Regions from separate parts of the Brevibacillus sp. NRRL NRS-603 genome, predicted to be linked through region 3. Evidence: riboswitches for the same ligand, from Rfam matches in the RefSeq annotation. Region 3 holds a riboswitch; each other region holds the start of a gene.
What was found. Region 3 has a riboswitch for cyclic di-GMP ahead of yfmT (benzaldehyde dehydrogenase). Riboswitches for the same ligand answer to the same signal wherever they lie in the genome.
Positions count from the first base shown of each region.

Region 1: linked by a shared signal. The riboswitch ahead of C7R94_RS03345 (GNAT family N-acetyltransferase) and the one ahead of yfmT (benzaldehyde dehydrogenase) in region 3 are both predicted to bind cyclic di-GMP.
Region 2: linked by a shared signal. The riboswitch ahead of C7R94_RS06470 (methyl-accepting chemotaxis protein) and the one ahead of yfmT (benzaldehyde dehydrogenase) in region 3 are both predicted to bind cyclic di-GMP.
Region 4: linked by a shared signal. The riboswitch ahead of ggt (gamma-glutamyltransferase) and the one ahead of yfmT (benzaldehyde dehydrogenase) in region 3 are both predicted to bind cyclic di-GMP.

Region 1 covers NZ_PXZN01000008.1:773-8,146, reverse strand. Annotated here, with positions in the region: gene C7R94_RS03380 (amino acid ABC transporter permease) at 1-103, opposite strand, end outside; gene C7R94_RS03375 (amino acid ABC transporter substrate-binding protein) at 177-953, opposite strand; gene C7R94_RS03370 (DNA alkylation repair protein) at 1,114-1,821, opposite strand; gene C7R94_RS03365 (hypothetical protein) at 1,949-2,134, opposite strand; gene C7R94_RS03360 (DNA alkylation repair protein) at 2,241-3,080, shown strand; gene C7R94_RS03355 (Crp/Fnr family transcriptional regulator) at 3,080-3,757, shown strand; gene C7R94_RS03350 (peroxiredoxin-like family protein) at 3,842-4,504, shown strand; cyclic di-GMP riboswitch class I at 4,688-4,774, shown strand; gene C7R94_RS03345 (GNAT family N-acetyltransferase) at 4,967-5,521, shown strand; gene C7R94_RS03340 (methyl-accepting chemotaxis protein) at 5,523-6,995, shown strand; partial or broken gene C7R94_RS03335 (alpha/beta hydrolase) at 7,110-7,374, shown strand, end outside.
Region 2 covers NZ_PXZN01000011.1:94,971-102,344, reverse strand. Annotated here, with positions in the region: gene C7R94_RS06470 (methyl-accepting chemotaxis protein) at 1-1,688, opposite strand, end outside; cyclic di-GMP riboswitch class I at 1,761-1,861, opposite strand; gene C7R94_RS06465 (formate--tetrahydrofolate ligase) at 1,997-3,625, opposite strand; gene C7R94_RS06460 (leucine-rich repeat domain-containing protein) at 3,926-4,765, shown strand; gene C7R94_RS06455 (C39 family peptidase) at 4,831-5,370, opposite strand; gene C7R94_RS06450 (RNA polymerase subunit sigma-24) at 5,598-5,888, opposite strand; gene C7R94_RS06445 (hypothetical protein) at 6,157-6,693, shown strand; gene C7R94_RS06440 (N-acetylmuramoyl-L-alanine amidase family protein) at 6,808-7,374, shown strand, end outside.
Region 3 covers NZ_PXZN01000004.1:59,012-66,385, forward strand. Annotated here, with positions in the region: gene C7R94_RS01140 (RsmB/NOP family class I SAM-dependent RNA methyltransferase) at 1-938, opposite strand, end outside; gene C7R94_RS01145 (hypothetical protein) at 1,024-1,779, shown strand; gene C7R94_RS01150 (methyl-accepting chemotaxis protein) at 1,804-2,748, shown strand; cyclic di-GMP riboswitch class I at 2,924-3,009, shown strand; gene yfmT (benzaldehyde dehydrogenase) at 3,095-4,552, shown strand; gene C7R94_RS01160 (methyl-accepting chemotaxis protein) at 4,582-5,463, shown strand; gene C7R94_RS01165 (M14 family metallopeptidase) at 5,526-7,199, opposite strand; gene C7R94_RS01170 (hypothetical protein) at 7,333-7,374, shown strand, end outside.
Region 4 covers NZ_PXZN01000011.1:175,194-182,567, forward strand. Annotated here, with positions in the region: gene C7R94_RS06840 (methyl-accepting chemotaxis protein) at 1-390, opposite strand, end outside; gene ggt (gamma-glutamyltransferase) at 471-2,189, opposite strand; cyclic di-GMP riboswitch class I at 2,371-2,459, opposite strand; gene C7R94_RS06850 (SET domain-containing protein) at 2,706-3,323, shown strand; gene C7R94_RS06855 (glutamine--tRNA ligase/YqeY domain fusion protein) at 3,403-5,070, shown strand; gene C7R94_RS06860 (APC family permease) at 5,191-6,528, shown strand; gene C7R94_RS06865 (hypothetical protein) at 6,789-7,166, shown strand; gene C7R94_RS06870 (QueT transporter family protein) at 7,194-7,374, shown strand, end outside.

The DNA of each region.
Region 1 (7,374 bases), on a different contig from region 3:
CTAATGGAATGGAAAGCAGAATGGCGATGATAAACAACAGCACCGTCATCTGCGCCCCTTCTAGCATGGGCTTCGTAATGGAGAGAATGTAGTCTACGCTCATCTTGGTATGCTCCTAATCCTGAAAATAAAAGCGTGGCTTCGCCAATCAAGCGGCGAAGCCATCGCTGTTCTCCTTATTTCAATACACGATTTTCGCCGAACCATTTTTCCGATATTTTTGCAGCTGTACCATCCTGATTCAACGCATCCAGTGCTTTTTGCAGCTCATTCAACAATGCCTCGTTGCCTTTTTTGACGCCTACTCCATATTCCTCAGGGGACAGCGATTCTTCCAACTTCTTAAAAGTACCCGGTTCTTTTGCCATATAGTAATCAGCCACAACCTGGTCGATGACAACTGCTTCTACACGACCGATCTTCAAATCACTCAGTGCCAGCACGTTATCAGGGAACTCGGTAATCGATTTGACCTGATTTTTGATATCACTCGCATTAATCGCGTCAGCTGCGGAAGACAGCTTTTGCAAACCAATTCCTTTACCGGCCAAGTCTGAGAGCTTGGTCAAGTTGCTATTTGCCATCGTGACCACTACTTGTGCGTTTTTCAGATAAGGCTTGGTAAAAAGAACCTTCCCTTTTCTTTCATCTGTTATCGTATATCCATTCCAGATCAAGTCAATACGACCGCTGTTTAGTTCAGACTCTTTTGCACTCCAATCGATTGGTTGAAACTCGACTTGTTTTCCCATTTTTTCGCCGGCTGCACGCGCAAAATCAATATCAAAGCCAACTAGCTCATTTTTCTCATCCCTAAATCCCATTGGTGCAAACTTATCATCAATTCCGATGATCAGCTTGTTCGCGTCAGCGCCAGTATTTGTGCTGGAACAGCCCACTACCAATGAAACCATCGCACTCAGCAACAATGACATCCATGCTATTTTCTTCATCGTGATGATCCCCCTCGTTTCCCTACTCTATGTTTTACTCCGATAAAGTGGTAATACGTTAACAAGGTATCATGATAGCACATTAGCAAGAAATAGTCGATACTTTACTAAACAAAAGCACCTTAGAAATATACGCCAAATGATTGAGAAAAATGCCCCACTAGCAAATGCACGTCTTTTTCTTTTTTCCGACACTCCCTCGTTCCTCTATCTTTTTGATATACTCCGTAGCCAACGGAACCTTGCACGCTGTCTGTCCGACGTCTACATGTACTTTGCCAATCGCTGCGGCCACTTCCAGCGCTTCCTGATGAAGTTCCGCTACATACGCGCCTACTGAAATAACGAATTGATTCATGGTGTACCGCACACGATTCTGTTCCTGATGAATCGTCTCGTTCACTCTCATGAGGAGCCGTTTGATTTCTTCTTTATCCAGCTGTTCGTCGGGGGTAATCGACAAGTAGTTCGAATACGTGTTCCACCCACATGTGGCTACCATCTCTTCCTTTGACTCGATCCATTCTCGTGCCAACTCCATGGCAAAATGGCTCTCAGCGGCTACACTCGCAACCGTATACTCGGCGGGCGCGTACCAAGAGGCTTTCTTGACCCAAGACTGCAGCCGCTCTTTTGTCATGCTCATTGGGTCAACCGTCAATCCGGCCAAGTACATGGCGTCGTAGTTTCCCGTATCGTACAGCGCCTGAACGAGCTGCTGATCACGCTTTACCTCCTTGACCAGCTTTTTCATATCACCGACTCGCACGCCAAACAAAGGCTCTTTCGCCCCATGCCGCAATAACGTTTTTTTCGTCTGTTCAGTCCCCATCGCTTCGAGCTTCTGCATGACTTCTTCCAGCGTCATATTGCCACCCTCCTTTTCTTCTATTAATAGAATAACCAATTGAGCTCCTCCAACACGAAAAAGCCCTCCATATGCAAAGGAGAGCTTTTTCGTGCTAGAGCTTGACACTCTTTTCCTATTCTTATTGTTACGCCTGATTGCGTACTCTGATATACAAAACATTTCTCACGTTAATGACAACATCATCATACTGGAGCCATCCGTCGTTTTGATTAGCGACCATTTGAATGATCTCTTCCGGTTCCGTCGTTTCGATGCTAATCATTTCACCGCCTCCGGAAAAGTAAAATTGAATCACTTTTACTTCCTTCATCAAAATCCCCTCCTATTCCTTCTAGTTATCGGATAGTTGGAAAATTTTTGTTACGGGTGATTTTTATGTATACTTTTACCATTACCGCGAAAAGGAGTTTGTTGAAATGCCGGATTCGGTACACACGAGAAAAGGAGCAAGTAAAGCCTCACTCATCCCTGACAATGTATTAGCACTCCTTCATGCTGGAGAATTAGAAAGCGTCAATTTGACTGAATGGCAGGCTGTTAATCATATTCATTTGGTACGAATCGTTCTGCCTCATGTTACATTAGGCGCGTATGTCCCTCAACTTGTTGGTCAGCTAGAAGAGACCGGATCAACGAGCGGAATGAAAGCTATCCGTCTGATTGGACAAGAACTGCTTGCGATCTTACACAAATCGGGTGAACCCACAGCTACGGCTCCTGTTTTCCTATCGTTGGCCAACCACAAGTCAGACAGTGTGCGTTGCTGGAGTGCCTATATTATCGGCCTGGACAACACCTTATCTCTAGAAGAAAAACTAGCGCAAATAAAAAAATTCGCGGCTGATCATCATTTTGGAGTGAGAGAGATCGCATGGATGGCGATTCGAGATTCTCTCTTGCATGATCTGAACCATTCCATTCAACTCCTGAGCGAATGGGTACTTGATGCCGACGAAAATATTCGCCGCTTTGCGATAGAAGCCACACGCCCTCGAGGTGTCTGGTGCAAGCATATTGACGCATTGAAAAATGAGCCCGCTCGCTGCCTGCCTTTGCTCACACCAGTGAAGTCAGATCCATCCAAATATGTTCAAGATTCTGTAGGGAATTGGTTGAACGATGCGAGTAAATCACAACCAGACTGGGTGACACAGCTTTGTGACGAGTGGCTAAAAACCTCTGATACAAAGGAGACGAAAAGAATTGTCACAAAAGCGAAAAGAACGATCCTGAAGACCCAAACTGAACAGAAATGATGAACCCAATTACACATTTATCCCAATTTTATTTGTTGAATTCATTATCCGAGGAAAGTTTGCGCTTAATTGATCAATTAACCTCTCTAACCCCTTTTCCCAAAAATACGTGCATTCAAACACCAGAAAATTTTTCAGAGGGCTTCTACTTCATCAAACAGGGGAAGGTACGTTTATATAAAGTAAATCGGGATGGTCGGCAGTTCACATTCGATATCCTCGGGGAAGGCAATGTGTTTGGAGAAGTGGATCTCCTCTCATTAGGTACAAGAGAGATGTATATAGATGCCATCGAAGACTGCCTCATTTGTAAAATGAGCAAAGCAAAATTTGAAAGCTACCTCATCGAACATCCTCAACTGATGATGAAGATCATGAAGATCATTAGCGATAGAATGGTTTCGATCAGTCAAGCAGCCGAAAATCTTGCCCTTCTCCCTTTACAAGATCGCATTATTTCCACGTTGGTAAAGCTCGCCGATCAATTTGGCAATGCTAACAGTTCGGCGTTTCAACAAATTGACTTACCTCTCTCCCATCAAGAACTCGCCAATTTTGTTGGGGCATCCAGGGAAGCAGTGACGGTAGCATTACGTGCTTTAGCAAGAGAAGAACTGATTCAAACAGGCTTTAAATCCATTTCTATTCAGCGGGACAAAATTTTGAAGAGAATGTAATCCAGTTTACATCTTTCGCTCAAAAAGAAAGATATCGTAAAGCTATGGCTTCTACTATTCTTTCGAAAAAGAGGGGAACGACATATGGATAAACCACATTTTCAGAGCCTGCGCGAAGAGCTAGATTTTACAACCATTCAAATAGCAGACTTCCTCACCCGTGAAGTAACAGATGCATTTACAAGATCAATCGAGGAGCTGCGGACCTCTGGACACGCAAAGGGCTTGCCCCTTGGTTCGATTGCGCCTGATTTCACATTGAACGATCATGCTGGAAAGAACATTACCTTGTCGGAAGAAATCGTAAAAGGTCCTGTCGTCCTCACATTTTTCCGTGGATCATGGTGCCCCTATTGCAATTTAGAGATGCAAGCGTACCAAAAACAGATCGATACAATAAACTCACTGGGTGCCCAATTGTTTGCCATAAGTCCACAATCTCCTGCACACTCTCTTACTATGCAAGAGAACAATCGTCTGAGCTTCCCCGTTTTATGCGATACCAATAATCAGGTAGCAGAAAAATATGAACTCAGATTCAGACTGCCTGAATATTTACATGATACCTACCAATCATTAGATATCGATCTCACTCGTTTTAATCATGAAGATTCATGGACACTCCCCATACCTGCTACTTATATCCTCGATAAACAGGGCGTAATCCGGTCAGTATCCTTAGATCCTGACTACAAAAAGCGAATGGAGCCTACTGAAGTTATAGACATTCTGCGCACCCTAGCCTAACGCCCTACTCCCTACTTAATGAAGAACCAGTTGATACCGCAACTGGTTTTTTCGTACGTTCTTATATTATGAACAATTAGTTACTTCTCCCTACCAAAACTTGACACAGCTAATACAAATGGCTTATATTTTGCATGATTGTGTCTAGCAAAATTCGACACGTTTTTACAATTTTTGCTAAAGAAATGCAAAAGGCAAAGTCATCGAAAGGTGGCGACGCAAAACCACGGGTCTACAGTCTTCTTTGACCATGATAGCCGGGTTGCCATCATCATGAGACCATTTTCGATGTTGGTAGCTTCGGTTGTTCCATTTCGATGGAATGGCCTTTTTTTGTGTTGACATTTTTGAAAGGAGGATGAAAGCACTTTCATTTTTGCAACGGATGGAAAAACATAACTTTTGAGACGACAAACATACACAACATAGTTCAATCAGAGAAAATGATGGAGTGGAGAAGTTATGTACAAACAAGTAGAAACCGTACAAGAGTTAGCTAAATTTCATGAAATCAAAGAAACAGTATGGACAAGCATGGGCTTCGAGATGGAGTACGCGAAAGAAGGCTCAGCTCTGTTCCTCCTAATCGCCGAAGATGGTGAAGCAGGTGGAACATTTGAAATGACGCCCTTTTCCAAATCAAGTGCTTATATGAAATCACTTTTTCAGGACGTTGTTACAGAAGATATGAAAGTCATGGAGGTAGACAGTCTCGCTGTTTTGCCGAAATACCGCGGACAACTAGGGCAAAAAGGAATTTGCTTGATGATAGATTACGCTGAAAAGCATGGCTATACCCACGCAATCGGGGTAGCAGATCCGACATTTTTTAAATTTATTAACAAGAAATATCAAGTAAAGGCGACTCAGATCAAAGATATCGTATTTTACAAAGGGGCCGATGCTATTCCGACCCTCTTCCATCTCAAAGATGTCTATGACAATAAGCACGATCCGAAATATTCCTGGTACAATTCGTCGTCATCCAATCAAGTAAAAGTCGAGGTAGGTGGGTAACATGGATCACATTGATCTATTGAGAAGAAGAAACAATTGGGTCGTAATCGTATTCGCAAGTATTATTACGGTTGTTCAGATCTTAAACCTCTTTCTAGGCGTACCGTACACATTCGTTCTCACGGTACTGGGTATTTTGTATGGCGTGCTGGCACCTTTTGCTTACATCTCCAATCGCCCGAGCTTGCGGGAAAAAGCAGCGCCCTTCATGAAGTTTTTCAACTTCGCCGTAATCGGGATCTTCATGTTCATCATAGTTGGACTGGACCCGCACATGATCAATATCATGACTATTATGTTCTTTGTAGCAGTTATGGGGATTTATCAAGACCGACTCATCAATATTTTGACGATTGTATCGACATTGGGCATTGTCTCTTACTACTTCCTGACACAAAGAGAAACGATTTTCCATTCGACTAGCAACCTTGATCTAATGTACTTCCTGCTCACCTTCTGCTTCGTCTCTATCACGAGCATGATGCATGCTGTATTCAATAACAAGCTACAAGAGGAAAGTGAGCAACAAAAGCAAGAAGCGATTGCCTCGAAGGAATCGTTACAACGTGTTCTGGATCAGATCAATGAATCACTCACCTCTATGCAAGACTATCAAGAGAATTTGAACAAGGTGACGGACGGTGTAAATGTTCGCGCTGTCGAAACCGTCGCTTCCCTGCAAGACATTATGGAGTCCTTTACGGTCCAGACCAGCAATACAGACGAGCTTCGTCGGGAAATGAGCTCGACGAATTTGCAAGTTGAGGATATGACCCGCTCTGTTATAGAGATGCATGAGTACGTAGAATCTACCAAAGAAGCCACTAGCGAGAGTGGAAAACGCATTGGCAACATCGGCAATGACTTTGAACGATTCATCAAGGACATCCAAAGTACGAACCAGCTGATTCAAGAGCTCAATAAAGAAACCGAATCGATTGGGAAAATCATTCAAACCATTTCCGATATTTCTGCACAAACCAATCTGTTGGCACTCAATGCCACGATTGAAGCGTCTCGCGCAGGCGAACACGGCCGAGGATTTGCTGTCGTAGCAGATGAAGTACGCAAGCTGGCTGAATCCTCCAAGCTATCCTCCGAGTCGATCTCGAGCCTGCTCATGACCATCCGCGAAAAAATGAAACTCGTATCAGATATGATTTCCGAGTCGCAGACTTCTTTTGAGAAAAATAGCGAGGGTATCCTCGAAGTACAAGATATGTTCACCAATGTTGACAACTACATGCAAAACTTCGCAGATAAAACGAAGAACCTGCAAGAGTTCATCGTCCATGTTCACAGCATGATTCAGGAAGTCGGCGCAAAAGTAGAAGTCAACGCAGATATTACCGACAAGAACAAAGAGAGTCTGGAAGAAGTGCTTGTTCTGGTTTCTGAGCAAAAAGACGAAGTCGTTAAGGTTTCAGGCGGCTTTGAGAAAATCGAACAGCAGATGCGTGGTCTCCATAATTAACCTTCCTGCAACCGCCTTTTCAAGGGCGGTTGTTTTCTTTTCTCATTTTGTAACTGAACAGGCATATAATAGGAATATTCTGATATCAAGGATTTGAAAGGAGGCACATCATTGATGGATGCACGAATCGAAACCAAAACGATTCAGACCGATCGATTGCTCGTTTCCTACCTGACAGCAGGCGTACCAGAAGGAGAACCGCTTCTCCTCATTCACGGCAATGCATCAGCCAACTTGTTCTGGGATGATACCATTGCGGCTCTATGTGACGAGTACCGTCTGTATGCACCTGATATGCGCGGCTATGGAGCAAGTGAAGCATTGCCAATTGATGCGACGCGCGGTTTGCGAGACTGGTCGGATGACCTTCATTCGTTTA
Region 2 (7,374 bases), on a different contig from region 3:
TCTTCGACCAGTTGAATACCTTGCTGTGCGTTTTGGTTGCCCTCGGTCATAACCTCTACCGCGTGATGAGTATCCTGCTGGATTTCCCCGATCAGCATTGCGATTTTGGATGCGGATTCCTCGGATTGGTTTGCCAGTTTTTTCACTTCACCTGCAACTACAGCAAACCCACGTCCATGCTCGCCGGCGCGTGCTGCCTCAATCGAAGCGTTCAAGGCAAGCAAATTGATTTGCGAGGTCAACTGACTGATCGTATCGAGAATGCCTTCGATTTCTTTGGAGCGATTGTTGAGCTGCTCGATGGCTACTGTTGCCTTCGATGTTCCCTCACCAATGCTTCCCATCTGGCGAACTGCCTGCTCTACCACAGCAGTCCCTTGCTCAGCCTGCTCTGTTGCTATCTGGGCAGCCTCTGAAACATGAGCAGACGTCTCCGCGATTTTCACGATGCCTGCTGCCATGTCAGTCATCGACAATGCGACTTCCTGCGAGCTGGCTGCCTGTGACTCTGCTCCCTCAGAAATCTGCGCAATAGACAAACCGATTTGGTTGATGTTTTCCGTCGCTTGTTTAATGCCTTCAGATACTTCCTGACTAAAACGCTGTACTTGATCAGACGACAGAGATACGTCTTCAATCAAATTTTTCAAGTGCGATACCGTCTGGTTAAAGTCACGGGACAGAACCGCGATCTCGTCTTTTCCATCAACCGTTACAGTCTCTTTCAAGTTCCCCTGCGCCACTACATTTACTGCGTGATTCAGACGCTCAATTGGTTTCACCATACGTACAGCCAAGAAATAAACGAGGACAACCCCAATCGCCAATACGATGAGGGAAATAACCATCAATCGGGCTGACAGTTGATCAACAGGCGCATGCAGCTCCGCTACGGGTGCAGTGATGTATATGCCCCAATTCAAATTGGTTGGAAAATAGGAAGCAAATCGCTCTGTGTTCTCGTAATTATATTGGGCAATTCCATGCTTCCCTTGCTTGATATCTTCAAAAGCAGTCTGAAGTTCGAGAATACCCATGTCGAGAATCGATTCCTTCAGAATGAACTCGTTATTCGGGTGATAAATAAATGTTCCTGATTTGCTTACTAAAAAAGCGTAGCCTGATTGTCCGAATTTCTCCTCAGACACCTTTTTTTGGATCTCATTGATCGGAATAGTAGAACCGATGTAACCGTATTGACGATTGTCCTTCATCAATGGAACAACCAGTGTCACGATGTTATTCCCTGTCCGCTTCGAAATGACTGGCTCGGAGACAACAACCTTCCCTTCCCCTTTGCTGGCTTCCTTAATATGCGGACGATCCGAGATATCCGTTACTTCACCCTTGAAATTGATCACTTTCTTTCCGGTTAAGTCATGCGAAAAGAAGAACGTCTCAAACTCGGGGTTTTTCTTTTGGGCTTCTTGAATGATTTTCAGGTCGTGCTCGACATTTTGATCAGCCGACATCAACCCTCCCAGCGCTCTTACAATCTCAATTTTTTCTTGAAAGAAACCATCGATACGAATCGAGAGATTGCTAGCTGACAACTCAGCTTCTTTGTCCAGACTGCCTGCCAAAAGATTAGAAGCACTCCAATAGCTTGCACCGCAAACCGTACCCAAGCTTATAACCAACAGCAGGCACAACACGATAATTAGCTTATTCTTCAAACTATTTTTCATACCGAATCCCTTCTCCCTTCTCTTTTTTCAACAAAAAAAAGACTGCCTACCGACAGTCCATCATGACTACGGTATGGCAACCCGGCTGTCCTAGCTGCGAAAGTCATTTGACCTTCGACCTTAGACCCGTGGCTTTGCGTCCCTGCCTTTCAGCAAGTTTGCCTTTGTCATTCCTTGTTGTTTTTCAATTAAGTTCACATTTTTTCAATCTCACCTTTCTTTTCCCATAACTTTCCGATAATAAACCTCAAAAACAAAAAAAAGCTGACAACCTTTTACAGTTGTCAGCTTTTTGTCAAACTTTTTGATTAGCTTAATCCGATCACTTGTCCATCCCCGTCTATATATAATGATTCAGCAGCCGGCTTTTTCGGGAGGCCTGGCATGGTAACCAAGCTTCCGGTCAGTGCCACGATAAAACCAGCTCCTGCTGATATGCGTACTTCACTCACTTGGATCGTGAAGTCAACAGGGGCCCCCAACAGATCAGCGCGATCCGTAAAGGAGTATGGGGTTTTCGCCATGCACACAGGCAGATGGGACATGCCCATTTCTTCTACCTTTTGCATCGTTTTCAATGCCAGCGGCGAAAAGGCAACTCCCGATCCACGGTATACTTCTTTTACGACTGTCTCAATCTTGTCTTTAATGCTGAGGTCTTCCTCATACAAGAATCGGAAGGATGAAGGCTGCTCTGCTGCACGAGTCACTTTTTCAGCCAGCTCAACACCTCCTGCTCCTCCTTCTGCCCATACTTTGGAGAGTGCTGCTTCTGCTCCTGCGGCTTTACACAACGCTATTACAGAATCGATCTCTGCCTGGGTATCCGTCGCAAAATGGTTGATGGCCACCACCGCTGGCACACCGAACTTTTGCAGGTTTTCCAGATGGCGCTTGACGTTTTCGAAGCCTTTTTCCAGAGCAGACAAGTTCTCTACTGCCAGGTCAGGTACTTTTACCCCGCCATTGTATTTCAACGAGCGAACCGTAATGACCACGACAGCAGCCGATGGAGTCAGACCTGCTTTTCTGCACTTGATGTCAAAAAACTTCTCTGCTCCCAGATCTGCACCGAAGCCCGCCTCTGTTACGACGTAATCTGCCAGCTTCAAGGCCATCTTGGTTCCGATCACGCTGCTGCACCCATGCGCAATATTGGCAAAAGGTCCGCCGTGAATGATGACCGGAGTTCCTTCGATTGTCTGTACGAGATTGGGCTTGATGGCTTCCTTCAAGAGAACGCACATCGCATCGACCGCGTTGATTTCTTCTGCCCGTACAGGCTGATCATCGAAATCGTAGCCAATAATGATATGGTTCAACCGCTCGCGCAAGTCTGCCAGATTCTCACTCAAGCATAAGATCGCCATGATTTCTGAAGCGGTCGTAATCATGAAGCCATCCTCACGCGTCATTCCATTGCCGTCACCCAGACCAGCCACGATGTTTCGCAGTGCGCGATCGTTCATGTCCATGGCTCGTTTCCAGACAATTTTCTTTGGATTGAGCCCACGCGGATTGCCGTGGAAAATATGATTGTCGATCATCGCTGCCAACAAGTTATGTGCAGCTGTAATCGCATGAATATCCCCTGTAAAATGCAGGTTAATTTCATCAGCCGGGAGAATTTGTGCCTGACCGCTTCCGGTTGCGCCTCCTTTGATCCCCATGCAAGGGCCCAAGGACGGCTCGCGAAGCGCTGCAATTGTTTTCTTCCCAAGATAATTTAAAGCTTGTGACAGACCAATCGTCGTGAGCGTCTTGCCTGCTCCCGCCGGATTGGGGTTCATCGCTGTAACAAGAATCAGTTTGCCATCAGGGCGATCCTTCACTTGCTCCCATAGCTCATCTGATAGTTTGGCTTTATATTTTCCGTATAGCTCCAAATGCTGTTCTTCGATACCTGCACTCTTGGCAATTTCAACAATAGACTTCATATTTGCCTCCCTGCCACACCAGAATGTAATGCACCAGTTACCAATCTTCTACATTCTGCATAATCATCCTTTCTCCTCTCCTCTTCGACACATTACGCAAAAGAAAAAGCCCACATTCCGACAAACGTCCAGAATGCAGGCTCACCCTACAACATAAAAAAATAAATGAACACTTTCGTTCTCATAGCGCACTAGATTGTCAGATCGAATGAAAAAAGCGGGAAACCATTTTATGGAATCTAACGTCATACAGTTATGACAGGATAGCCACTAGGATGTCCTGAAAAATGGGGGATGTATTTGAAAAAGCTTATAACTCTTTTGATCATTTTAGGTGTACTAACTGGATGCGAAGCCAACGAAACGAATTTGAATGAATTGCCGAAAGAACAATCCCAAGCGGAGATTATTTCCCCGTTATTATTAGACTCTTTATCTAAGTCACTGAATAAGCCAAGTCAGGATATCAAAATGGAGGATTTATTCAATATCGAAGAACTCACCTTAGATATAGATAATGTTCCTCTGGAACAAAGAGATTCACCGATTGATTTATCTGTCCTATCTAAAATGAAAAACCTTAAAACGCTATCCTTGAATAGAATCAACGTTAAAGATTATCTGTTTCTAAAGGATTTGAGTGAACTTGAATATCTTTCAATCACTGGTTTTCAGGAAGCTCAGTTACCTGTTTTAAATAACAGTAAACTAATTAGCCTCTTACTGAATGAGGGTGATTTATCAGATTTGAAAATACTTGAGAATAGTAAATCTCTTCAGCACTTAACCATTCGAAATAATAAAATAACAGCTTTATCATCAATTAAACTACCTCATCTTACTTTCTTAGATGTATCAAATAATCCTATTAACTCGATGGATTTTGTAAAAGAACTCCCAAATTTGGAACGTTTACAAATGATGAATGCTCCCATCACAGACATTGCATCTATACAGTCTGTACCTAAATTAAATTATTTAGATATAAGAGGCACAAAGGTAACTTCTATAAAACCGTTACTCAATCTTGATGAATTATCAATTCTGCTAGTTGATCGAAAAAGCATTAGCGACTTAGCTTTGCTGAAAAAAGAAATCAAAGTCGCTGAAAATGGCAATGAAATTAATGATGGAAATTAAGTTTTAAAAAAGAGGCTGCCGAGGAAGTCGGCAGCCTCAACCTCTCTTGTCCACGAGAGGTTTCTTTATTTCGTGTAATAGTTGTAGTATTCAAATTCGCCACGTTGATCGATTACATCTTGAAGGTTTTTATTCTTTGAATTACCAGGATCATGAACGAGGAACATAGATGGTGTAATCAGCTCGAATCTTGGGAAGCCATCAACAACTTCTATAAGACCCGAAAATCCTCTGATTGCAACTGTATGATTAGGAACACGTACCATAAGCGGAATATCTTTGTTAATCACACAATCCATCATATCCTTTTTCAACTTTTCGAAGGTTCCGGTGAATTTCCCGCTGTATTTGTGACCATATTTTTTTTGTGCTACAGCCCAATCAAATGGACAATCAGCTCTTCCATTCACTGCTTTTAGCTGTTGCTGCAAGATCTCGGGATCGACTTTATTACCATAGAAAGCGAAAATCATAGCGGCGGATGTAATTACACACCCTTCTACTCTCATCGTATTACCGCAAGAAGTGTAGTTAGAACTCCATTTTTCATCAGCTTGACTCCAATACTGCATATCAAATACTTTTGAATATTGCTTAACTGCCATTTCATTTCCCCCTAATTTTTTTGTAAGCAACTATGAATTTGAGTGTCATTGTTGCTTTCATCAATAAAGGAGAAAAATAGAGACCAAATACAACCAGTCTTTGAAAATTATTATAGAACGGTGTACATGAAAAAGATCTAGTTAGACTTGCTCTAACTGGATATGCGAAATGTCATGAAGAAACCTATCTGACCTATCTTTTTCTGAAGAACTTCCAAATACTTTCGCTAATATTTATTTACCCCTTGTTGTGAAATGCCTAATTGCTGTGCAATTATTTCCTCAGGTATTCGATTAATAACGACTTGCTCAATAATAAATTTCGCTTTAGATGGAAGAGAATTCAACAGTTCTTCTACATAAAGCTTAGAATCGACGGAAGACATTATTTTCTGACCACATAGATTTTCTATGATTGGAAGCTCTCCGTTGGAAATCTTCCATGTTCGATACTGTAGTCGCCATGCAATCCTTCTTAAAATTCTCCTACACTCTTCTATTATTAATTCATCATTCATAATTTTCACCGTCCCAACATACTAGGTAAATACAACTGAAAAAAAGCAACTATATTCACATAAAAAATTACATTTTTAATGGCATGCTGGAAAAGTGAGGAACGATAGTACGATTGGTTGACCCGATTTTTTGGATTTGTGTTATAGAAGCCATCGCTTTTCCAACTTATGGATTATATAAAATTGTGGTAAATTTGGCGTATGATGGTTATGTATTTGGGTTTATCTTATCTTCAATAACATAGGTGGAATCATTGGAGGTTTAGAAATGAAAAAGAGAGTAGTTCTGAGCATGTTTATCCTAATTGCTTTAGGGATGGTAGCTTGTTCTAATGACGGTACCGTAAAAACGTCTCAAGCTGAGATTGAAAAGTTGCAAGCTGAAATAGCCCAATTACAAAACACAAATAAAGAACTTGAAGCCTCTTTGGTTAAGGAAAAACAAAAAAACGAAACTAATGCTCAAATCTACCAAATTCGAGATATCGTTGATCTACAGACAAGAGAAATGTTTCGAGCCATGATGAAAGGTGAGACTGAAAAAGTTAAACAGTATATTTCCAAAGAAGCTGCTGTAGAAGGAAAGCAATTTGTTTATAAAGCGAATAACGAGGTTATAAGTATTCCGTTCGTAACCAAAGGAAGCACTTTTCGTCAAAGGTCATTCGATATATATAAAGATGGACGCTTTATTACAAATTACGAAGTTTGGATAAACGATGAGACGTACTCTGGAACGCTGGAACTAATGTTCACAAAAGAAGATAACCAATGGAAACTGAGTAGCATGCAAGGGGATAGATAAGTATTTTTTTGTCTGGTTGTATTTGCTCTCTATTTTTCTCCTTTATTGATGAAAGCGACAATGACACTCAAATTCATAGTCGCTTAATACATCAACAAATAGGAGGAAGGTTTTATGAGTCTTGATGGATTGAAGTTTTTGATCGACCCAGGTCATGGCGGTTCAGACGTTGGAGCAATCGGCACTTTGAATGGCGAAGATGTTTACGAGAAAGACTTAGCCCTGTTGTTTGCGCAGGCTGTTGCTGAGACCCTCGAAAATTTCGGCGCAACGGTTTACATGACGCGGAACGATGATAGCAAGGTATCAATTGATGATCGTTGGAAACTGGGACAACAGAAAGATGTAGATGGTGTAATTAGCGTTCACTTTAATTCAGCAGGTTCTACAGCTAAGGGTACAGAAACCATCTATGCTGGAAACCGTTCGCAAGACAAAGGCTTTGCGCAAACCATTCAGCGAGAAGTGGTCAATTCCCTTGGTACACGAGACAGGGGAGTACTTAAAGATTCGGATACACCACGTGGATCACTAGGTGTTCTCCGTTATCCTTCTGGCGGTAACTACCCACGAGCACTGATTGAGGTTGAGTTCATTACTAATGAATCAGCCTTGGAAGACCTCGGCCCAACATTGGATGAAGCTGCTAAAGATTTTGCTCGCGGTGTCCGTCGTGCAATG
Region 3 (7,374 bases):
GAAGGTTCGTGAACATCAGCGGTCTCACTCTTTTGCAGCTTGGCGAGGTAATGGCCTTCTCCCTGTAGACGATGCGGCCATAATCTGGCTGTCTGGGTGAGCTGCTCGTTTTGCGGCGACGCCCACTCGGGTTGACCAGCAGAAAAGCAATCCGCATGTGGCAGCGAGACGATCTCAAATTCTGGGTGACGGCCCAGGAAGTTAACCAGGGACTGCTCATTTTCCAACGGAGCAAATGTGCAGGTGGAGTAGACCAACGTCCCGCCTGGCTTCAGCATAGCAGCGGCTGCTTCGAGAATATCACCTTGCATGACATGGCACTCCGTTACTTTTTCAGGGCTCCAGTCTTCGATTGCTTCGGGTAGCTTGCGGAACATTCCTTCGCCAGAGCATGGAGCATCTACTAAAATTCGGTCAAAAAACTGAGGGAATCGCTCCTGTAAGCGTTCAGGCGTTTCGTTGGTCACGACGGCATTGGTCACGCCGCAGCGCTCCAGATTTTCTGACAAGGCTTTTGCCCGAACAGGATGGATTTCGTTTGCCACAAGCATTCCTTGTCCACGCAAAAACGCTGCAAGCTGTGTCGATTTCCCCCCTGGCGCTGCACACAGGTCGAGGATTCGCTCGCCAGGCTGTGCACCGAGTGCTTCGGCAGCGGACATTGCGCTTGGCTCCTGCAGATAGTACATGCCGGCGGAGTGAAAAGGATGCTTGCCAGGACGATCTGGCTCTTTGTAGCGAAAACCGTTTTCACACCAAGGGACTGCTTCCAGAGCAAACGGCGAGATTTTCAAAAAATCGTCACGTCCCACCTTTAACGGATTGACCCGCAAGCCGTGTGTCACAGGCTGATCGTACGAGGAAACGAATGCCTCATAATCGTGTCCGAGCAAGGTTTGCATGCGCTCGGTAAAAGATGTTGGTAAATTTTTTGTCATAACAGCCTCCGGTGTCAGATTTTGGCCCCATGTGAAAGGAAAAGATAGAATCATGGCGAATCATAGAGAATGAGGTGAGAGCATTATGGAAGGATCCCGTGCAAAACGCTACCGCTCCCGGCGGAGGAATGACTCTGAAGTAAGCCGGTTTTGGATCATGGGGTTGCTGTTCTCACTGCTGGTGCTCGCTTTTGAATTCTTTATCGAAATACCCGCCGATGCAGATTGGCTGATCGATATGGAGATGGCTTTGTTCTCTGCCAGCTTTACATTGCTTGCCTTTTATCTGCTCGGACTCACCTTTGCCTTTTCGCGCCACCAAAAGGCAGGGAAGATCAATCACCAAATCATCATCTACGTATGGTTGGGTGCGATCTTGTTTCACTTGTTCCTGCTCATCAGCAATTTGTCCAATCAGCATGTGTACAAGGCAGGGATCATTCTGTTTTTAGGACCATTGTTTTTAACTGTCTACCATTTTATCACGTACTTGGCAGCTTTGCGCGAGGAGCGTGAAGAGCAGGAGGCAGCTACGACAGCTACACTCGAGCGTACGGCCTACCAGATGATTCTGGAGGGTGGGCGTGTATACAGCGAGCTGAGTCGCCTGAAAACAGAATATCCAGAAGTGGAGCAAATGCTTCGTGCCAACGATTTTCACGATAAACTGGAGCGCTATGCTTTGGAAATGCAGCAGTATTTGCAGGTGAAGCATTTTGAGCGTAAAGACGTGGAGCTCTTGGAGGGTCACTATTATTTCTTGGAAAACTTGCTGAGCTTGGCGAAACAACATCCGGGAATAATCGAGTCCCGCGTATATAGCCGCCGAGGTGACAATTGATGGGTACAAAGGAGAGGGAAGCGGATGTTTTGGAAAAAAGACAAAGGCCCAGCAGAAAAAGAGACAGCAGCGACGACAGTGGCAACTCCCACAACCACAATGGTAGGACAGCAAGAGGCTTGGAAGCATGAGCTTCGCGGTCTTTACGAACAGATGGGTGCGATCCTCGCTTCGAACCAAGCGATGAACGCCGAATCCGATCAAATGGTGCGATTGGTGACGAGGATGAAGCGTGTCGTAGAGAATATCCAGGCTATTAACGAGCGGGATGATGAATCTGCGAGCCAATTGTCGGTTCGAGGAGAGCGCCTGACAGACATCTGTAAACAATCGGTAGCGCGTGCAGATGAAGGCAAGAAGGCCATGACGGACGTTGTGGAAGTCATGAGCCTGCTCGACAAAGAATCGGTCCATACGTCCAAGTCCATGAGCCGCTTGGAAGAGCGTTCTTCGGAAATTACGAGTATCGTCAAGGTGATCAGCGACATTACGAATCAGACCAATCTTCTCGCTCTGAATGCTGCGATAGAAGCGGCACGTGCGGGTGAACAAGGCCGGGGCTTTGCTGTCGTAGCGGATGAAGTACGGAAGCTGGCAGAGATGACAGCGAACTCGACCAAGACGATTGCAGAATTGATTGGCAAGATTCAGGAAGAAATTAAAGAAGCATTGTCCAACAGTGAAAAAAGCAGCAGTGCGATCAAAAATGGACTTTCCATCAGCAAGGATGCCGCACAAAAGACGGATCAGATCGTGAACGCTTTCCAGGTACTGAACGTCGAAGTGGCAGGTGTGTTGGAAATCATCGCGCATCAAAAGCGATTTGCTGACGATGTGTCCCAGCAGGTAAGTGATGCAAAGGGCTTGCTGGACGAGCTGAATGAAGGCATGACCAAGCACGTGAGAGACGCCAACGCGATCGAGCAAATGCTCGCGACGAGCGTAAAGGATGTCAAAAAGTTATTGTGATCATGAGAAAGAAAAATCAGGAGTCCGTATCCAAGCGATGCGGACTTTTTGATATTTGTTACTTCCTTTCACGAAATATTTACATGTTTACGTTTGACTATTCGAAATGGAGTACTATAATCAAAGTAGGTTTCTCCATATCTTTCCTTTTTTCGACAAAATCTTATCAGCATTCGCTATGAATGGGCAAACCCATTGAAAAGTGGGGACGCAAAGCCACGGGCCTAATGTACACGTTACGATGGCAGCCGGGTTGCCAACGAGCAGTGTATGTTGCTGTTTTAGTTTTACGGCTCCTTTCATGCGAAAGGAGCCTATTTACTTAACAAAAGGGAGAGGTTGTAGCATGTCAATCCTGCAAACACTGGACAAGCAGTACATCAATGGGGAGTGGCGCGACGGACTTGGCGCGAAGACATTGCAAGATATCAATCCTTACAACGGGGAAGTCATCGCAGAATTCAAAATGGCAAATCTGGAGGATATCGACGCAGCTTACAAGGCGGCAGCCAACGCGAAAAAAGAGTGGGATGAAGTCAATGCGTATACCAAATCCCGAATGTTGGAGCGTGCTGTTCACTATATCGAAGAGCATGAAGAAGAAATCATTCAGATCATCATTCGTGAACTAGGTGGAACCAGGTTGAAGGCGTTTTTTGAGATCGGGCTCGTGAAGGATATTATTCGGGAGGCGGCTACATTCCCAGTACGCATGGAAGGAAAAATTCTTCCTTCTCCCGTAGACGGAAAGGAAAATCGCTTGTATCGGATTCCTGCAGGAGTTGTCGGCGTCATCAGTCCGTTCAACTTCCCGTTCTATCTGTCGATGAAGTCAGTAGCTCCAGCTCTTGGCGCGGGCAACGGTGTCGTCCTCAAACCGCATGAGCACACGCCAATCACAGGTGGGACTCTCATCGCGAAAATTTTTGAAGAAGTAGGTCTGCCAAAAGGCTTGATCAACGTCGTTGTGACGGATATTGCTGAAATTGGCGATAGTTTTGTCTCCCACCCGATCCCGCGTATCCTTTCGTTTACAGGCTCTAGCCAAGTAGGAAGCCATATCGCGCAAGTGGCAGCGAAGCATTTCAAAAAGGCGATTTTGGAGCTCGGCGGCAATAGTGCCCTGATCGTTTTGGAGGATGCGGATCTCCAGTATGCCGTGAATGCTGCGGTATTCAGCCGCTTTACCCACCAAGGTCAAATTTGCATGTCGGCTAACCGGGTTCTGGTTCACCAGGATGTATACGATAAATTCCTCGAGCTGTATGTGGAAAAAGTATCTGGACTTAAGGTTGGCGACCCGAATGATCCTGACACGGTAATCGGTCCACTCATTAACCAACGGCAAGTCGCCAACCTGATGGCTACGATCGATGAGGCGATACGCGAAGGCGCCGTTCCTGCACTGAAAGGGGAAGTAAAAGGAAACGTGGTCGAGCCGATCGTTTTGACAGGCGTGACCACAGACATGTCGATCGCATCTAAAGAGCTGTTTGGTCCGGCTGTTTGCATTATGTCGTTTGCTTCCGAGGAAGAAGCGATTCGCATGGCGAACGAGACCCCATTTGGATTGTCCGGGGCGATTCATACACGCGATCTGGAGAGAGGTGCCCAGATGGCCAAACGCATTGAGACTGGCATGATTCACATCAACGATGGAACGATCAATGACGAGCCAATTGTGGCTTTTGGCGGTGAAAAGCATTCCGGGTTGGGACGTTTAAACGGTCAATGGAGCTTGGAAGAGTTTACTACGCTGAAATGGATTTCGGTTCAACATAAAAAGCGCCAATTTCCGTACTAATGCCAGCAAATTATAGAGGTGAAGAAGTTATGAACGGATATGAACAATGGAACGAAACAGAAGCTTCCGAAAAGGGGAAAAACGCAGAACTGCTCGAGGCTTTCATGAAGGTTGCACCATACTTGAATGATTTGCTTACCGATGACATTACCATTGGAGTCTACGACACGGAAAAGCTATTGCGCAATGTGCCTGCCCAAACATTTGCCCTGCAAGTCAAGCCTGGTGATCCACTCCAGGAAGGAGATGTGATCACCAACGCGATTCGAAAAAACACCAAGCAGGCGATGATGGTTCCTAAGGAATTATTTGGCTTTCCCCTCGTCGCACGGGCGATTCCCCTGCATGATCACACGGGAAAAGTCATTGGCGGTGTCGGCATTGGTTCGAGTATGGAGCGAGCCAATGAGCTGTATGAAATTGCCGCAAATCTCTCGAGTGTCGTCGAGCAGGTCAGTGCCACCACCCAAGAGATGGCCATGCAGATCGGGAATTTGAACGAGCAAATGAAGGCGATCTCTGAGCAAGCCAATGACGTGAGCCAAAGTACGACTGAGATCGAGCAAATTACGCTTGCCGTGAAAAAAATCGCGGATCAAAGCAACATTTTGGGACTGAATGCGAGCATTGAGGCGGCGCGAGTAGGAGATGCAGGGCGTGGGTTCGCTGTCGTTGCGAATGAGGTTCGCAATATGGCGACAGATTCACGGGCGAATGCGGACAAAATCAAGCAAACCACGGATTCCATCCGGGATTTGATAACCCTGCTGCAAAATTCGATTGAATTGATCAATCAAACGATGGAGAGTCAGGCAGCCGCTACGGAGGAAATTTCTGCGACGATGGTCGAGGTGAGCGGCAATACGCAAAAGCTTGCAGGGCTTGCCCAAGAAGTGTTTGAAATAAAGTAATTCCATACATGTAACGAAAATCCCCTCTCAGGAGTCTAACTTTAGAGAGGGGATTTTTTCCTTTAGTTCTTTTGTTTGGTGGGTAGCGGTTGCTCCAGCATATAGCGATACACCGGGACTTCATCGCCCTTTTCAACGGGCAAGAAGTTAAACGTGACGTAGCTGTCCACTGATTCCGGTTCCAGAGCCAATGCAATGAAGTTCGCGTTTGGCTGGGCCATGCTGAACACGTAACTACCAGCAGGAAAGGTTTTCGTTGTTTCTGTTACATTTGCAGTCACTTGATTGGTGAAATGCCCATTCTCGTAAACCGTATTCACCTGGTTTTCCAAAATGGTGTAGCTCTCTACCGCTATCGTTGTTTCTTTGGATAGCTTGCTTACTGAAACACCAAGCAATTCCAGCTTGGCCGCAACGTCATGGTAGCCTGGAGGCATGAGGTAGGCAGTAGGGCGCTCGCGTTCGAGTATGGGATAGGCATCCGTGGAGCTTACCCAGTCGATGGGGGTAGACACTTTTTTTGCTGTGGCTAGATCGACCACCTCGAGAGACTGACCCGATACTCGCTTATTCTCACTCAGGATGACGAGTTTATCGTTGTCGTTTGCTTTTTTGCCTTTTTCCGTGATTTCTGAGCGTGCCTGGGTCACGGCGGACTTGATAGCTTTGGCGTTGGCCGCTGTTGATTGAATGACAGCAGCGTGAGTCATGGCCTGACTGTATACACGGCGCTCAAAATCGGCGCGTCCGATGCCGATGCCGCGTGTTTCCACCAGAAACGTCAACGTGTTTTTCAATCCTAAGGCATTGCGTCCGATTCTTGTCTCTGTGCTGCCTTCTGTTGCGGTCACTTTTCCGTCCTTGCCTTTTGCCAGCGTATAGTAAGCGTGGTGAGAAAGCTGCTCCTTGTCGAGTGCTTTTTGAACGTCAGGCAAAAGCAGGTTGTCTGACATTTTGCGCAGGCTGGCGGGGATATTCAAGCTTTTCGCAGAGGAGATCAGAACATCGTAGGAAGAGATCGCGCCTTTTTCGCCAACATCGCGAAGCTGGCTGGAAGAGACGCCGTATTCGTGGGCGTCAAGCACCACATCAGGTTGATAGGCATTGATGGCTTGGTGAACCGCTTGCACCTCTGGATATTCTACCTTCATGTAATCGCGGTTGGCATCCAGCTCTGTCGCGATGTAGCGTTTGAACTGGTAGGAGCCATCCGGGTTGATGCGAGGAACAATCGCAACGTTTACTTTATCCAGGAGGTCGGCCCCAAGTTTTCCTTCTGCCAGCCATTTGGCGATTACAAGTGCAGATTCACCAGAGGCGGGTTCATTTCCGTGGATTTGTGCCTGTAGCCAGATGAGAGGCTTCTCTTTGTTTTGTTTGAGCTTGCCGTGGTCTTTGCTGAATAGCAGCAGGGGGATGTCCCGACCTTCCAATGACGTACCGATCGATAGCAGCTGGACGTCCTTGTTGCCTGCAACCAATTTGCTTATGTAAGCCATCATTTCTTCCTGGGACGTAAAAGCCTCTTTTCCTTCTTGGAAGCCGGGTGTCCCAAACTGGATAGTTGGCTTGGGAAACAAGCTCTCAATCTGTGCAGGCTGTACATAGGTTGGCCCTATTCCGTAATAAGGAATGTGGGTCTGTGGTTCAGCTTGGCTGGCATGGATGATTGAGGGGCTGGTGAACAGAGATATTACGAGTGCTGTAGAAACAACGTAGCGTACTTTCTTGTCCATAAATTCCCTCCTGCGAAATAGAAGTAGACACCTATGGTTAATTTATCAGACTATTGTAAAAATAATAATCACTACGAAATGTTCATTTTAAAGTAGGACTTTCGGTTCTCCTTTAATAGAATTGGGGGATGACATGGTCAGAAAAATCAGCAGAATGCTCCTTTTGATGACGGCC
Region 4 (7,374 bases), on a different contig from region 3:
GAAGAATTGGCGCTCGCCAAGATTGATTCCAACGCTTTTCGGGAACGTATCAGCCGTTACTTTTCCATCGCTTGCGATAAACGTATTTCCGTCATACAGTTTCATTTCCTCGGTAAACTTGCGGATAAATTCGTTTTTTGCCGCTGCATCATCGGATTGAATATCCGAGGTGCGGGCTAAAATCTGAATTTCTGTCATACGCCGGTCCAGATATTGATCCATAGCTATGGCTGTACTGGAAGTAAGGTCAACATAGGATGATTTTTGTTTATCAATCAGAATGGATGAAAAGCTGTTCGTGATAAACAAAGAAACGGCAGTAAGTGGAATGACAGCCACGACGAGAAACCAAAGGATCATTTTGTTCCTAAGCTTGTTGAACAAAAACATAGGTTTTTCCACTCCTAATCCGTGATTGCAAAATAGAAACAGGTAGACTGCTGAGATTTACTCAGCAGTCTGACAAAATATTAGTATCCCATTGCTGCGCCTTCACCGCGAGGGTCAGCACCGCCAAATTTTACATTGGTTTGCGGGTCAATCAGGATTGCGCCGGACTGTCCCATCGCGTCGGTATAGGCTGCTTCCAGCTTTTCGACTGGATGCCCACGTTTTATTAACTCGTCCAGGACTTCTTGAGGGATGCGGCTTTCCACCTTGAGATTGTTGGAAGCAGATCCCCAGTTGCGTCCATGCAGCCATCTTGGCGCTTCGATTGCGTCTTGCACGCTGAAACCAAAGTCGACGATACGCGTGACGAGAGCGGCTTGCGTTTGCGGCTGTCCTTCTCCCCCTTGTGTTCCGTAGAGAAGATAAGGCTTGTCCCCTTTAAAGAGCATAGCCGGGTTAATTGTGTGGAAGGTACGTTTTCCTGGTTCCAAATGATTGATGTGTTTGGGATCCAAAGAGAAATAGCTTCCGCGGTTTTGCAAAAGGACGCCTGTATCTTTCGCTACGATGCCGGAACCCCAGTCAAAATAGTGACTTTGAATGATGGACACGGCATTTCCATCTTTGTCGACGATCCCGAACCAGGTTGTATCGCCTTTTGGATCAAGTGGTTCTACAGATTTGGCGGCTTGCTTCATATCAATGCGCGCAGCTAAATCTTTCCCGTGCTGCTTGGACAACAGCTCATCCACAGGGATATCCACAAAGGCAGGGTCAGTTAGCCATTTGTCGCGGTCAGCAAAAGCTTGTTTGGTTGCTTCTACAATCGTGTGATAGTAATCGGGTGTTCCTTCACCCATGCTCTTGAGGTCAAAGTTATTCAAAACATTAAGAATAGAGAGTGATGCCATGCCTTGAGAGTTCGGTGGAACGTTATACGCTTTGTATCCTCGGTAGTCTACCGTAATTGGATCTGCCCAAGTGGAGGTGTGCTTCTCAAAATCTTTCAACGTGAGCAATCCGCCGTTGGCTTGCATGTCTGCTACGATTTTTTTAGCAACTTCTCCTTTATAAAAACCGTCAGCGCCTTTTTTTGCAATGATTCGCAAAGTATTGGCAAGGTCCTTTTGTTTGAGAATTTCCCCTGCTGCATAAGGATCGCCGTTGGGCTTCAGGAATGTTTTACGGAATCCATCAAAACGTTGAAGATTCTTCAAGTCATTGTCAGTTGGATCTGTCGCGTATTTCGTCCAATATACTTGGTTGGGAGAGACTGGATATCCGTTCTCGGCGTATCCAATGGCAGGCTCCAGCAGTCTGCTCCATTGAAGCTTGCTGTTTCCCATTTTTTTGTGTGCGTAGTTGTACGCCTCCCACCAGCCGGAGACCACACCAGGGACAGTGTTTGCTGATTCATAACCGCGGGACGGGATTTTTTCGTAGCCCTTGCCTTTGTAATAGTCGATGGTTGCCTTTTCGCCTGCGCGACCACTGCCGTTCAGCGCCTTCAGCTCTTTTGTTTTGGCATTGTAGATGAGCCAGAAGTTATCTCCGCCAATGGTTGTGTAATGGGGATAGACAACAGCTAAGGTGGAAGCGGCTGTAATAGCAGCATCTACTGCATTTCCACCGTCTTCCAAAGTCTTCAGGGCCGCAGCCGTAGCCAGATAGTGAGGAGTCGTCACCATTGCGTTCGGTGACATCGATGTTGGACGGTTAGCAGCTTGTGCTCCAGAGAATGTTGATACCCCGATGACAGCAGTCAGCGCGACGGTCGAGAGTTTCTTCCAGAATGACATTCCTATGAAACCTCCTTCATGATGAATAATATAATGATTCATTAAACCGGCTATCCGCTGTTGCCTCACCTCCTTTAAAAGTTAAAAATACACAAACATACAAAAGTAGACAAAAATAGACATTGTGAGCGCAAAAAAAGACCAATGATATAGGATCATTGGTCTCGTCCTACATCAATACTTCGGTAGCTGGCAAGCGTGTCCGCTGTTGCGGAGGTAGCCCCTGTAGCTTTGCGTCGCCGGATTTCCCCGGGTATGCCGTTTCGATATCAATGGGTGAAGCATAAAATGACACAATACTGATTCTATCGTTGTGGGAAAATGTTCCTAAAACTCCGTTTGCCAATAATATAGACTATTTACCATTTGTGGTAAATAAGAAAAAATTTTTAATCCGGAAAAATAGCCAGGAATAGCATGGGGATGGTTGTTTTTCGCAGACATTCACACACCTCCTGGGGCAAAACTGCTTATGATGATAAAAAGGCACATTCGCCAAGGAGTGAAACAAAGACCATGATGCATCCCGATACAGAATTGCGCTATATCAACGATGAGATCGGGTACGGTGTGTTTGCGACAAGGTTTATCCCAAAAGGAACGATTGTATGGGCACAGGATGATTTGGACCAGGTATTGGACCCTGCGTTTGTGGAAAGACTTGACTCATTACGAAAACAGGACGTACAAAAATATTCGTTTAAGAACCAGCTCGGAAGGTACATTCTTTGTTGGGATAAGGCAAGGTACGTGAACCACAGCTTTCATGCGAATTGTGTGCCGACCATGTATGATATGGAATTGGCTGCACGGGATATTTTTCCGGGAGAAGAGCTGACAGATGATTATGGAACGTTAAATTTGGATGAACCTTTCGATTGTTTGCCCGAGTCCGACACGGACCGATCCCGCGTAATGCCCGATGACTTGCTTCGGTATTACCCGCGGTGGGATCGTATTGCAGCGGAAGCATTCCAACGCTTCAATCATGTTGAACAGCCTTTGCTGCATCTGATTTCCCCGAAGCATCTCGAAACGATTCGTGGGATCACGGAGCAGCGCTTAGCCATTGATTCTGTCATTCACCTGTATTGCAGGTCACAATGGCAAACGAGGCAGCAATGGGAGACGTGAGCGGGTCGGTCAACGACCCGATTTTGTTGAACTCTGGGTAGAGAATCAGTATTATGGAATGTAAAGGTGAAGTGAAAGGTTGATTTCATTGGAAAACAAGGTAGCGGCATCCAATTTTATCCGCAATATCATGATTGATGACTTGCAAGAGGGCAAAGTAAAGGAAATCATTACCCGCTTTCCCCCAGAACCGAACGGGTATCTTCATATTGGACATGCAAAAGCGATCTGCCTCAATTTTGAGCTGGCTCGAGAATTCTCTGGCAAGGCCAACCTGCGTTTTGACGATACCAACCCGGTGAAGGAAGACATCGAATACGTAGAGGCCATCAAAAGGGACGTTCAATGGCTTGGCTTCGAATGGGACGGGTTGTTTTTTGCATCTGATTACTTTGAAGAGATGTACAACCGTGCGGTGCTTTTGATTAAAAAAGGTCTGGCTTACGTAGACGATCTGTCTCCAGAAGAAATGCGTAAAATGCGTGGAACGTGGACAGAGCCAGGCACAGATAGTCCGTTCCGCAATCGGTCTGTGGAGGAAAACCTGGACCTGTTTGCACGTATGCGCCAAGGTGAATTCAAGGACGGGGAAAAGGTGCTGCGTGCGAAAATCGACATGGCTTCTCAGAACTTCAACATGCGTGATCCGGTTCTCTATCGGATCTCCCATGCAACGCATCACAACACGGGCGACAAATGGTGTATTTATCCGATGTACGACTTCGCTCATCCGTTGGAGGATGCTATTGAGGGCGTGACACACTCCTTGTGCTCACTGGAATTCGAAGATCATCGCCCGTTGTACGACTGGGTAGTACGCGAGTGCGAAATGGAGAAGGTACCGCACCAGTACGAATTTGCTCGCTTGAACCTGACGAACACCGTTATGAGTAAACGGAAGCTGAAACAGCTTGTCGATGAGAATGTAGTAGACGGCTGGGATGACCCGCGCATGCCAACCATCGCAGGCTTCCGTCGTCGCGGCTATACACCGGAAGCGATTCGTACATTCGCTCGTGAGGTAGGGGTAGCGCGCGCGAACAGCACCGTTGACGAGAAAATGCTGGAGTATTTCATCCGTGAAGACCTGAAGCTAAAGGCACCACGTACGATGGCTGTTTTGAATCCGTTGAAGGTCGTCATCACGAACTATCCGGAAGGACAAGTCGAGATGCTCGAAGCGGAGATTAATCCAGAGAACCCAGAGATGGGCAATCGTCAAATTCCGTTCTCCCGCGAAATCTACATTGAGCAGGACGACTTCATGGAAAACCCGCCGAGCAAGTACTTCCGCCTGTTCCCGGGAAATGAAGTGCGTCTGAAGCACGCGTACTTCATTAAATGCAATGACGTTGTGAAGGATGCAGACGGCAACGTGATCGAGATCCATTGCACGTATGATCCTGAGACGAAGAGCGGCAGCGGTTTTACAGGTCGTAAGGTAAAAGGTACAATTCACTGGGTGGATGCGACCAATGCCATTCCTGCTGAATTCCGTTTGTATGAGCCATTGATTATGGATGATGAAGACGCAGAGGGCACGTTCCTCGACAACGTTAACCCGAATTCGTTGGAAGTGCTGCAAGGCTATGTGGAGCCAAATATGAAAGAAACCAAGCCACAAGACAAGTATCAATTTTTCCGTCATGGCTATTTCAATGTCGATCCGAAGCATACGACAGAGGATAAGCTCGTATTCAACCGGATTGTATCGTTGAAGAGTTCCTTTGAACTGCCAAAAGCATAAGAAATACCATATAAATCAAGCGCTGCTGTGCATGGAGAACCCGTGTGCAGCGGCGCTTTTATCTTTCGTCATTATAAATCAGCGTGTATAATTATTCTGTTACATAAAGGGGGACAGGCAGTGAACGGGAGAGCAGAACTAACACGTAGTTTGAAGTTGCGGCATATTGTCGTAATTGGACTGGGCTACATGGCCCCGATGGCCGTTTTTGACACCTTTGGCATTGTTTCTGGAGAAACGGGGGGGCACGTTCCTGCTGCTTATGCAGTCACACTTCTTGCGATCCTGTTTACGGCGGCAAGCTACGGAAAGATGGTACGGCTATTCCCTACAGCAGGGACCGCGTACACGTATACACAACAAACGATCCATCCCTTTGCAGGATTTTTGGTAGGCTGGGCGTCATTGCTGGATTATTTGTTTTTACCGATGATTAACGCTTTGTTGACTGGGGTTTACCTATCATCTGTGTTTCCTGATGTGTCGACAGCGTGGTGGATTATTGGCTTCATTGTTTTGGTGACGGGGTTAAACGTATTTCGGGTGACGGTGACTGCATCCGTCAACTCGATTTTGGTGCTGTTTCAAGTCGTGGTCGTCGTGTTGTTTGCGGGATTGGCAATCCGTGGTCTAATGCAAGGTGACGGACTTGGTCAAGTATTCAATCTGCGTCCATTTCTGTCACCGGATATGTCTGTCATTGCACTGCTTTCCGGTGCGTCGATTCTTTGCTTTTCCTTCCTTGGCTTTGATGCAGTAACCACGCTAACGGAGGAAACCGTCGATGCGAAAAAGACGATTCCCCGCGGGATTATGCTCGTAGCACTCGCAGGAGGAGCGTTGTTTATTACGGCATCTTATTTCATGCAATCATTATTTCCTGATGTTTCGGTATTGTCTGATCCAGAAGCTGCCTCTGCGGAGATTGCTTTGTTTATCGGTGGGACGATCTTTCAAATGGTGTTTTTGGCGGCAGCGTTGTCTTCGACACTGGCATCCGGGCTCGTATCTGTCACGAGCGTAACCCGCTTGTTGTACGCAATGGGACGAGATGGATTTTTGCCGCGAAGCTGGTTCGGTTATGTACATCCAAAGCTGAGAACGCCTTTATTTAACGTCTTACTGGTCGGAGCGTTGATGCTGTTCGCTCTGTATTTGGATTTATTAACGGCAACTTCCTTTATTAACTTCGGTGCCCTGATCGCCTTTAGCTTTGTGAACATCAGCGTAATGGCGTACTATTTCCGCAAACAAAAGAACAAGCATGTCAAGGATTGGTGGGGCTTCGTGCTGTCTCCACTCATCGGGACCGCGTTCATCGCGTTTCTGTGGGTCAACCTGGAAGCAACGTCCATGATGCTCGGCTTGCTCTGGACCTTTGTCGGCCTGATCTATTTGTTGTATTTGGTGAAAGTCAAGAAAACCAACTTGGAAATGGTGAGGTTTGAGGAGCAGTAGCTGTAGTGGGGAAGAAGTGCATTTCCAGTCTGCGCTTCGGCCTACGCCCCGCAAGGGGGATTGACTGTCCGCTCCGGAATAAATGGCGGGAGCGCTTCAAACGTAGAAGTTTCGAGGAAGTTATTCATAAGTGAAGCTTAAATTCCCCGCCATTTATTCCGAAGCTAGGCTGGGCTCCAGAGGCGCTTGGACTGGAAATGCACTTCTTCTAACGTGGGATTTAAATAATATTTGAAAGTGAATTCAGGAGGGAGAGAACAATGATTCTCTCTCTTTTTTGTCTTTATCCTCCAGATTCACCCCAATTAAAGCAGGGGGAAAACAATCAGCTCGCAGAGGAAACAGGGGAAATAAGCGAAGATCTTAGGGACACCGACCGAGACGGAATGCAAAAAGCGAAACACGCCTTTAAGCGTCCACCTCTGAAACACATCCTGATTGGACCACTTTGGACGCGGTTTCGCTTTTTGCATGGAGTCGTGCGGTCAATCCCCCAGGGGGTGGCCCTAGAAGCTGAGCGTTTTCTCCTGTTTCCTCCCCACCACTACAGCCAGAACAAAGAAGTGTATTACCCACCCTCTTCTAGACGATCAAGTAAAGAGAGAGTAAACTGGCTAGAGGAATATTCCAAACATTAACGTTTGACACGAGGAGGGTTTATTCTGATGCTTTCGACTCTGTTCCGGCGGAAATGGACGACAGTAGATTACGTCCTGATTGTCGTCACTGCCGCGCTCTACGCTGTTGCCATTATTATGCTTGCCAATATCAAGCTTATTCCTTCTGTACCGATCCGTCCAGCCAATGCCCTTCAGCCCGTATTTGGCATGTTATTCGGCTTGCCGG